DNA from 3 places in the Bacteroides sp. RCH18 genome. Region 3 is predicted to be linked to each of the others. Evidence: riboswitches for the same ligand, from Rfam matches in the RefSeq annotation. Region 3 holds a riboswitch; each other region holds the start of a gene.
The links. Region 3 has a riboswitch for cobalamin ahead of ACHLI0_RS08050 (anaerobic ribonucleoside triphosphate reductase). Riboswitches for the same ligand answer to the same signal wherever they lie in the genome.
Positions count from the first base shown of each region.

Region 1: it holds a riboswitch for cobalamin, as region 3 does, so the genes downstream of both, ACHLI0_RS08590 (DUF4465 domain-containing protein) here and ACHLI0_RS08050 (anaerobic ribonucleoside triphosphate reductase) in region 3, are expected to answer to the same signal.
Region 2: it holds a riboswitch for cobalamin, as region 3 does, so the genes downstream of both, ACHLI0_RS08560 (YncE family protein) here and ACHLI0_RS08050 (anaerobic ribonucleoside triphosphate reductase) in region 3, are expected to answer to the same signal.

Region 1 covers NZ_JBIPTC010000001.1:2,141,342-2,143,617, reverse strand. Annotated here, with positions in the region: gene ACHLI0_RS08595 (MATE family efflux transporter) at 1-237, opposite strand, end outside; gene ACHLI0_RS08590 (DUF4465 domain-containing protein) at 368-1,423, opposite strand; cobalamin riboswitch at 1,689-1,901, opposite strand; gene ACHLI0_RS08585 (ABC transporter ATP-binding protein) at 1,965-2,276, opposite strand, start outside.
Region 2 covers NZ_JBIPTC010000001.1:2,133,895-2,136,170, forward strand. Annotated here, with positions in the region: gene ACHLI0_RS08560 (YncE family protein) at 1-934, opposite strand, end outside; cobalamin riboswitch at 1,115-1,327, opposite strand; gene ACHLI0_RS08565 (GntR family transcriptional regulator) at 1,455-2,276, opposite strand, start outside.
Region 3 covers NZ_JBIPTC010000001.1:2,011,401-2,013,676, reverse strand. Annotated here, with positions in the region: gene ACHLI0_RS08050 (anaerobic ribonucleoside triphosphate reductase) at 1-951, opposite strand, end outside; cobalamin riboswitch at 980-1,166, opposite strand; gene ACHLI0_RS08045 (hypothetical protein) at 1,330-2,217, opposite strand.

The DNA of each region.
Region 1 (2,276 bases), 130 kb from region 3:
GGAAGCGACTACCGATCCTCCGATTCCGAACATGAGTCCGATGCCCGCTGCAATCATAAAAAGCGGGGCTGTAATATTGACGGCAGCCAATGCGTCGCTGCCAATTCCCTTACCTACGAATATACCGTCTGTGATGACGAATATAGCTGAGAACACCATTCCCAATACCGTAGGAACTAATAACTTACGGAACAATTTAGAGATGTCCATACTACCGAAATCAATACTGTCTTTCATGACTTTTTATCTTTAGTTTGTTGAAAACGGCTGCAAAGGTAGGGGTATGGAAGGAGATAAAAATTACCATTTGGTAATTTTTATCTGTCATGTTTGTTTTTGTTTAATCAGGATATGGAATATGAAATTTTTAATATGTAATGGCAATGTCGTCCACGCAGAAATAAGTGGGAGTGTTTATCCACATTCCTTCGCCGTCGGAGCTTGTCATATTAAAATTGAGTCGGTGTACTTTGCCCAGTGGTGTTAAATCTACCCGTTTCCATTCAGTAAGAATGCCGGCTGCATCTTGCGTACGGAAATCTGCCAGATAAAATTCGACTTCTCCTGTAATTGTTCCCGCTGTATTAACACCTTGGATTGTGAGTTTGAACCAATCCTTATCTTCATAGGAGAATTTTTTCCCAAAACCGTCTCCATTGGTCATAGATAGTACTGCATAAGTGTTGTTAGTAATGTAGGCATGGTCTATTTCGTACTCGGCTCCTTCTGTCTGGAAATACATATAAGCTCCTGATGTACCATAACTGGTGGCATAGCTTACAGCGAAAGTTGCTGAGCCGTTATTTCCTCCGTTCTTTTGATTATCGTCTCCATAAAAAACGCTGCATTGATTCATATAGTCAGCTTTTGTCTTGTTATTCCATTGCGAGATGGCAATTCCTCCGGATGCAAAACCATATCCTTGGGTCGTCGTATTGAAAAACAAATCGGAAGATACGTCATGATAGCCTTTATATAATTCCGGGGTTGAACCGGTATAATTTGTGTAGAGATTATCTCCGTATGCTGTCGGACCGGCAAGATATTTGGCATCTACATCCTCAAAGGTTATCAGATAGAATGCTTTTACCTTTATGGATGCCGTAACTGTTGTTTCGTTAAGCCCGGTTGCTGTAATTTCAATCGTACCGTTACTACTCATTCCTGTTTTCCCTTTTTCCGGAGCTGTTACAGTCAGTTTGCTATCTTTAATACTGGCTTCCCAACCGTTGGGTAATTCAAAAGAGGTGGAAGCTACTTCTTTTAGAGTGATTGGAAATTCGCGGCTTTCTCCATAGGTAAATTCTTCTGTTTCTTCTGTTGATAACTCTACAGAGGGATTTCCATAAGAGATGGGATCATCATCCGATGAACAGGCTGTCAACAAACAAATAAATACTAAAACGGAAAATAATTTTCTCATACTTTTCTTTTTATAGTTAAACATAAAATAATTTTGCATCTCTTATAAAATCACATGATCAAAGCTGATTGGCAGACTCTGATTCTGTTATCCCAATGACAGAATAAGCAATTGTGCCGTCAATACTCACAGAAGCTTCGTCAGCGGATATATGGTAATATATAGCCTACTGCCGGAGCATCGGAGGATGTCAGGTCATTGGAGTATGTCCATAAGTAAATTATTTAATAACTCTTGCCGTTTTTCTATTCCACGAGTAAAAACAGCTATTTGAAACTGAATGGCAGGTCTTCTGACTGACTCCCTTCCTGATGCCTTCCCGATCTGAATTTATCATGACAGTTCAGTGGCAAAAGTATATATCAAGAAGTTGAATGGAGCTTCACAGCAGCGGGACTGTCCGGGATTTTCACCCGATTCCCTTTTCATTTGAATAGTCGATATCACTATTCAAAAACCAATTCGGGAGCAAAGATAGTCGAAAATATAAATAAAACTAGCACGAAGACTTATAAAAATAAGTGGTTTAGGGGGAATGTTTTTACTTGATTCTTATTTTCATCTCCTGCGCATCAAATGTGATTGACTCGTTGCGGAACAATCTTTCTATATGCCCGCTCGTAATCATTTCACCGGTAGGCAGGCTGTAGAGTTGTGGATTATCAATCAGCATGATTGTGTCGCAAAGTGAGAGAGCGATGTCCAGGTCGTGTGTGGAAAACAGGATACACTTTCCTTCCTTTTGCGTCAGCTTCCGGAGGAGCAGACAGAGTTCGTAGCGGTTGGGCAAGTCAAGGAAGGCGGTAGGTTCGTCAAGCAGGATGACAGGAGTGTCCTGTGCAAGCGCACGGGC
Region 2 (2,276 bases), 120 kb from region 3:
TCGGACTAACCGCCAGACCATAATATTTCGTATCACGGTACTTGAGAAAAGGACGTACGGGAACACGTTCTTCATCGACAGACATACGCCAGATATCTTTGTTAATCCAGTAAAGCTCATCACCCGCACCATTAAGCTGTACTTCCGAAGGAGCATCTCCCAACTGAAACTTAAATTGTTTCTCTATTTTAAATGTCTCGGCATCAATGCGATAAAGCGACGGCTCCTCATATCCGTATGGACTTCCTTTATACCCTCCATCAGTAATCGTCCACATCTTGAAGTTCTTATCCATCACTAGAGAAGTAGGTTGTATACCTACAGTAAGCTGATCTACCACCTTGTCCGTTGTAGTATCTATCTTTAATATACGATTCTGATAAGACCAGCAATTCACATACACATACTTGCCATACTGCACCATTTGCTCTGTCGAGCCTGTTTCCATCGTCATATCCGGACATTCGATATATCCGGTTATCTGATAAGTTTTGGGATTGACAATAAAAATACGATAGTCCCATATTTGTGTAATATAGGCTTTCTCATCCGAAACAAAATGAATATAGCGTGGAGAAGTAAGTCCCGTTATGCGTCCCACCTCTTTAAATGTATTGGTGCTAATAGCGAAGACTACGTGAGAATTATTCACTACCACCCATCCAATAGTGTCCCGGACAATCATTGATTGTGCTACATCACCCAGCTTCATCGCATTAGCCCGGTAAAAGATCTCATTCTCCACCTTTTTCGTTTCCGGATCATAATAAGATAAGGTAGCATTACCGTATTGAAAATTCCCCTCATTCATAATGAAAAGTCCATCTCCTGTAGCCCTGAAAGGCTCCATCTTGCCATAATCCCATTTCATACAACCGACAAAAGCCGTCAGACAGAAGACAATAAATAAAACAGAAAGTAAAATTCGTTTCATAATTAAAAGTGAGAAAAGGTTATTAACTAACTTGTCGCATCACTCTTCAGACATCTGCCGGCAAATCAAGATTTGCGACAAATATCAAACATAGCATTTGTACCGACCGGTTGAATGAGGAATCAATTGAATATAGGAATGAACTATACCAGTTGATTTCTACCCGAAAACCCGCGGGTATAAATCTGCAGCGTCAAGGCAGGTCTTCTGACTCGTCCCCATTTATCACGCCTTCCCAGTGATGTCACCAGTGGCAAAGAATGTGATAAACTCATCTCCCGAAAGAGAGGACTTACAGCAGCAGGTACTGTCCCGGATTTACACCGGATTCCCTTTTCATCGTTTTGGAAGGTTAGACAACTCCAAATACGAACCTTGCAGGTGCAAAGATACTATAATTATACTTCACGCCTCACTTCTCCCCTGTCTTTTTTTAACAGGAACAAATCTGATGAACAGAATCTTTTAAAATGACGTCACTATGAACATGTATATATGATAAATATAGGATAGATAGTCTTTATAGTGAATTACGAATATTTAAATTCCAAGGATTCTCAATTGTCTCAATCGTTTTTTTATTAATAAGAGAAGCCATCGTGCGTCCCATCAATTTGAAATCAGTAGAAAGAGTAGTAATCCCTCCTGCCAGCACTTCTTTCAAAGGGGTATCATTATAAGATATAATACCGAAATCTTTTCCCGGAACTAACTGCTGACGGTCAGCCTGCTTCAACAAATTGACCAAGTCTCTATCATTAACAACCATAAACACCTCCTGCTTTACAATCTCCCTTCCCTGAATTTCGCCAATGCACTCATGCGTAAAGCCATGCTCTTTACAAAAAGCCCGTAATCCGTCATAACGTTCAAAAGGTTCTTTCGAATCTTTCTGAACCATTACAATATGCTTGTACTTTCGCAAGTTGGACAGACCATACACTAATGCTTCATAAGTATCTTTTTCAAAGTTCTGGAATACAGACGAATATTTCCCTTTCAATTCCGAGTGATAATGATCGAGTAGAAATACGTTTCCGGATAAACTCTCCAGTAAAGGACCAATATCGGCAAATTTGCCGGACATTATAATATAGGTAGTATATTTATGGTTTGCATTATTCACCAAAGTCTCAAACACCTTCCGATTATAGTTATGAAAATAAAGATCAACAGTAGCTGAATTGCCTACTGTCTCCATAAAAGAATTATAAATATCTTCTTTAAATTCATTGAACTCATTGAAAAGCAGAAATATATTGTGTTTGAACGGAACACGCGTACTTACGATATAATACCCGACTCCAGGATTCGATTTAATGATACCTCTCGATTTCAATTC
Region 3 (2,276 bases):
ATCCTTCTTTGTCTGCTGGTACGCTTTCTCTGCGATGCGTGTCAGGTGTTCCTTGTCAATAATGATTTGCAGGGCTATCAGGGCGATGCGCAATGTCTCGCGTTCTGCTTCGGTCGATTTGATAGAAGGCAGATGTTCCTTGATTAAGGTACGGATTGCTTTCTCGTCCGCCTGTGTTCCGTTTTCCATCGCCACGTAGAAATTGATGAACGAAGCCAGATGTTTGCGGAAAGACTTTGCCACCCCTTTTGCCATGAAGAAGTCGAAGGCGGGGATTGCCTGTCCGCCGTGCTGCTCGTTCTGGTTGGTCTGGAAGATGATGGTGGCAAGCGTAGCATAACTTTGGATGCTTTGCGGCGTGCGGATGCTGCCGTTCTTGGTGCGGAAGCCACGTTCAAAGAGATCGTCCATGTCATATTGGATGCAGGTGGTCGTCTTTGTAGGGTAATAATCGAGGTCGTGAATATGGATATCGCCCAACTGGTGCGCTTCGGCAAAACGTTTCGGCAACAGATATTTATAGGTGTAGTCTTTGGTGACTTCCGATGCGAATGTCATCATTTGTCCGGCAGGCGTGTGGCTGCTCATGTTGGCGTTGCTCAGGTTCACGTCGTTCTTGTCGATGGCGACGATGCCGTCCATTACGTGCTTCATCTGGGTTTTCTTGTCCCGCTCCGTGTTCCGCCATTCGCGGTAGATGATGTACTTCTTGGCCACTTCGGGGCGTACCTTCATCAATGCCTTTTCTACTAAATCCTGAATTTCCTCCACGGTGATCGTGGGGGTAGTGAACTGACTGATTACACTCATCGTGACGTCAGCAATCAGTTGCTGCTCGTCCTGAATCCCTGTCGCACTGAATGCTTTACCGATCGCATTCTTGATCTTACTGATAGAGAAATCTTCTCTTTTACCATCCCGTTTGATGATACAAATTTCCGCGTAGTTCATAACTTTAACTCCCGAAAGTGATTAATAATATGTTTATTTGACTCCGGCAGGTCTTCTGACTTATCCCTCCCCCGCAGCGCCTTCCCACATCTGCCGATGCAGTGACATAGTGTGCGGATTCACAGAGAATTACAGCAGCGGGTACTGTCGCCGATTTGCACAGCGTTCCCTCATTGACTAAACCTCTTTTTAGTTCCGAAACCGGATACAAAGATAAAGGATATTGTGATAGCTTGGATAGGATTTAACATTAAATTTTGGGGAAACTTTTCTTTCTGCCTGATACAGAAAGTTTTCCGTTTTGGAAAACTTTTAAGTTTTGTTTTTAGAAAAAGTTTCAGCTTTCTTCTCTTTTAGAGTGTTCGGACGATCTGCTTTTTACTCTCTTCTCTTCTTTGTTTTTTGATAAATCAGTGATGCATAGCGCTCAAAATAGGAATCGAGAGTTTGCATACGTTCGGCGTTATTCATTTCTTTCCATGTCGGAAATGACTGGCAAAGAATCTCTACTGCGAGACTGTCTTGCTGGTCTTTCAGCGGGATGATTCCTTCTGAATTTTGAATGCATATATTTCCTTTTTCATCTGTTCCGCAATAAGGATGATGATCCCAAAGAGAAACGTCACGCCATACTTGTATCCCCTTTTTTTTGTGTTGGAAGATTCTATATTCTATGGGTAGTACTGTAAGAGAATCTACACAAGTATAAAAGGTCAGCATTACCATTTTCTTGTTTGGATTGAACATACATAAATTCAGAGGACGCGTTTTGATGCTCATCTTTTGATAATCGTGTTGCATGATCGCAATGCTATCCGGCAATTTCTGTTGGTAGCGCTCAATGAGTTCTTTGATTTGCGGACGCAGTTTGCGGGGAATGTAATAGCTGTTGTGTCCGAAATTGTTTTCATCAATGAACGTATATTGTTTACTGCTGATGTAGTATCCGCTTCTTTCGTCTTTATCGTTTTTTATGTCTATGAAGATACCTTTTTGGGTAAAATTGGGATAAGAGGATCTGTGAAGTGGCTTGGTTCCTTTAAATACCCAATTCAGCTTTTCCATATCTTCTTTTTGTAATGGGGTACTTTTCTGGTCAGCGAGTCTTTCTGAGGTCAGAAACATATACGAGAAAGCAGAATAAACGTTTGCGGCGTCCTGCTCATCAATTGTCGGTACATTTTTGATGATACCTTGTGCTTTTGTCTCCTGCGAAGTTATTAAGCATCCGACCCACAAACAGATTGATAATAGAAGTTTTCTCATAAATATTTTATAGCAACGGTTTTTGTTGTTACGTCAGTTAAGCGTGTAAATTTATGAAA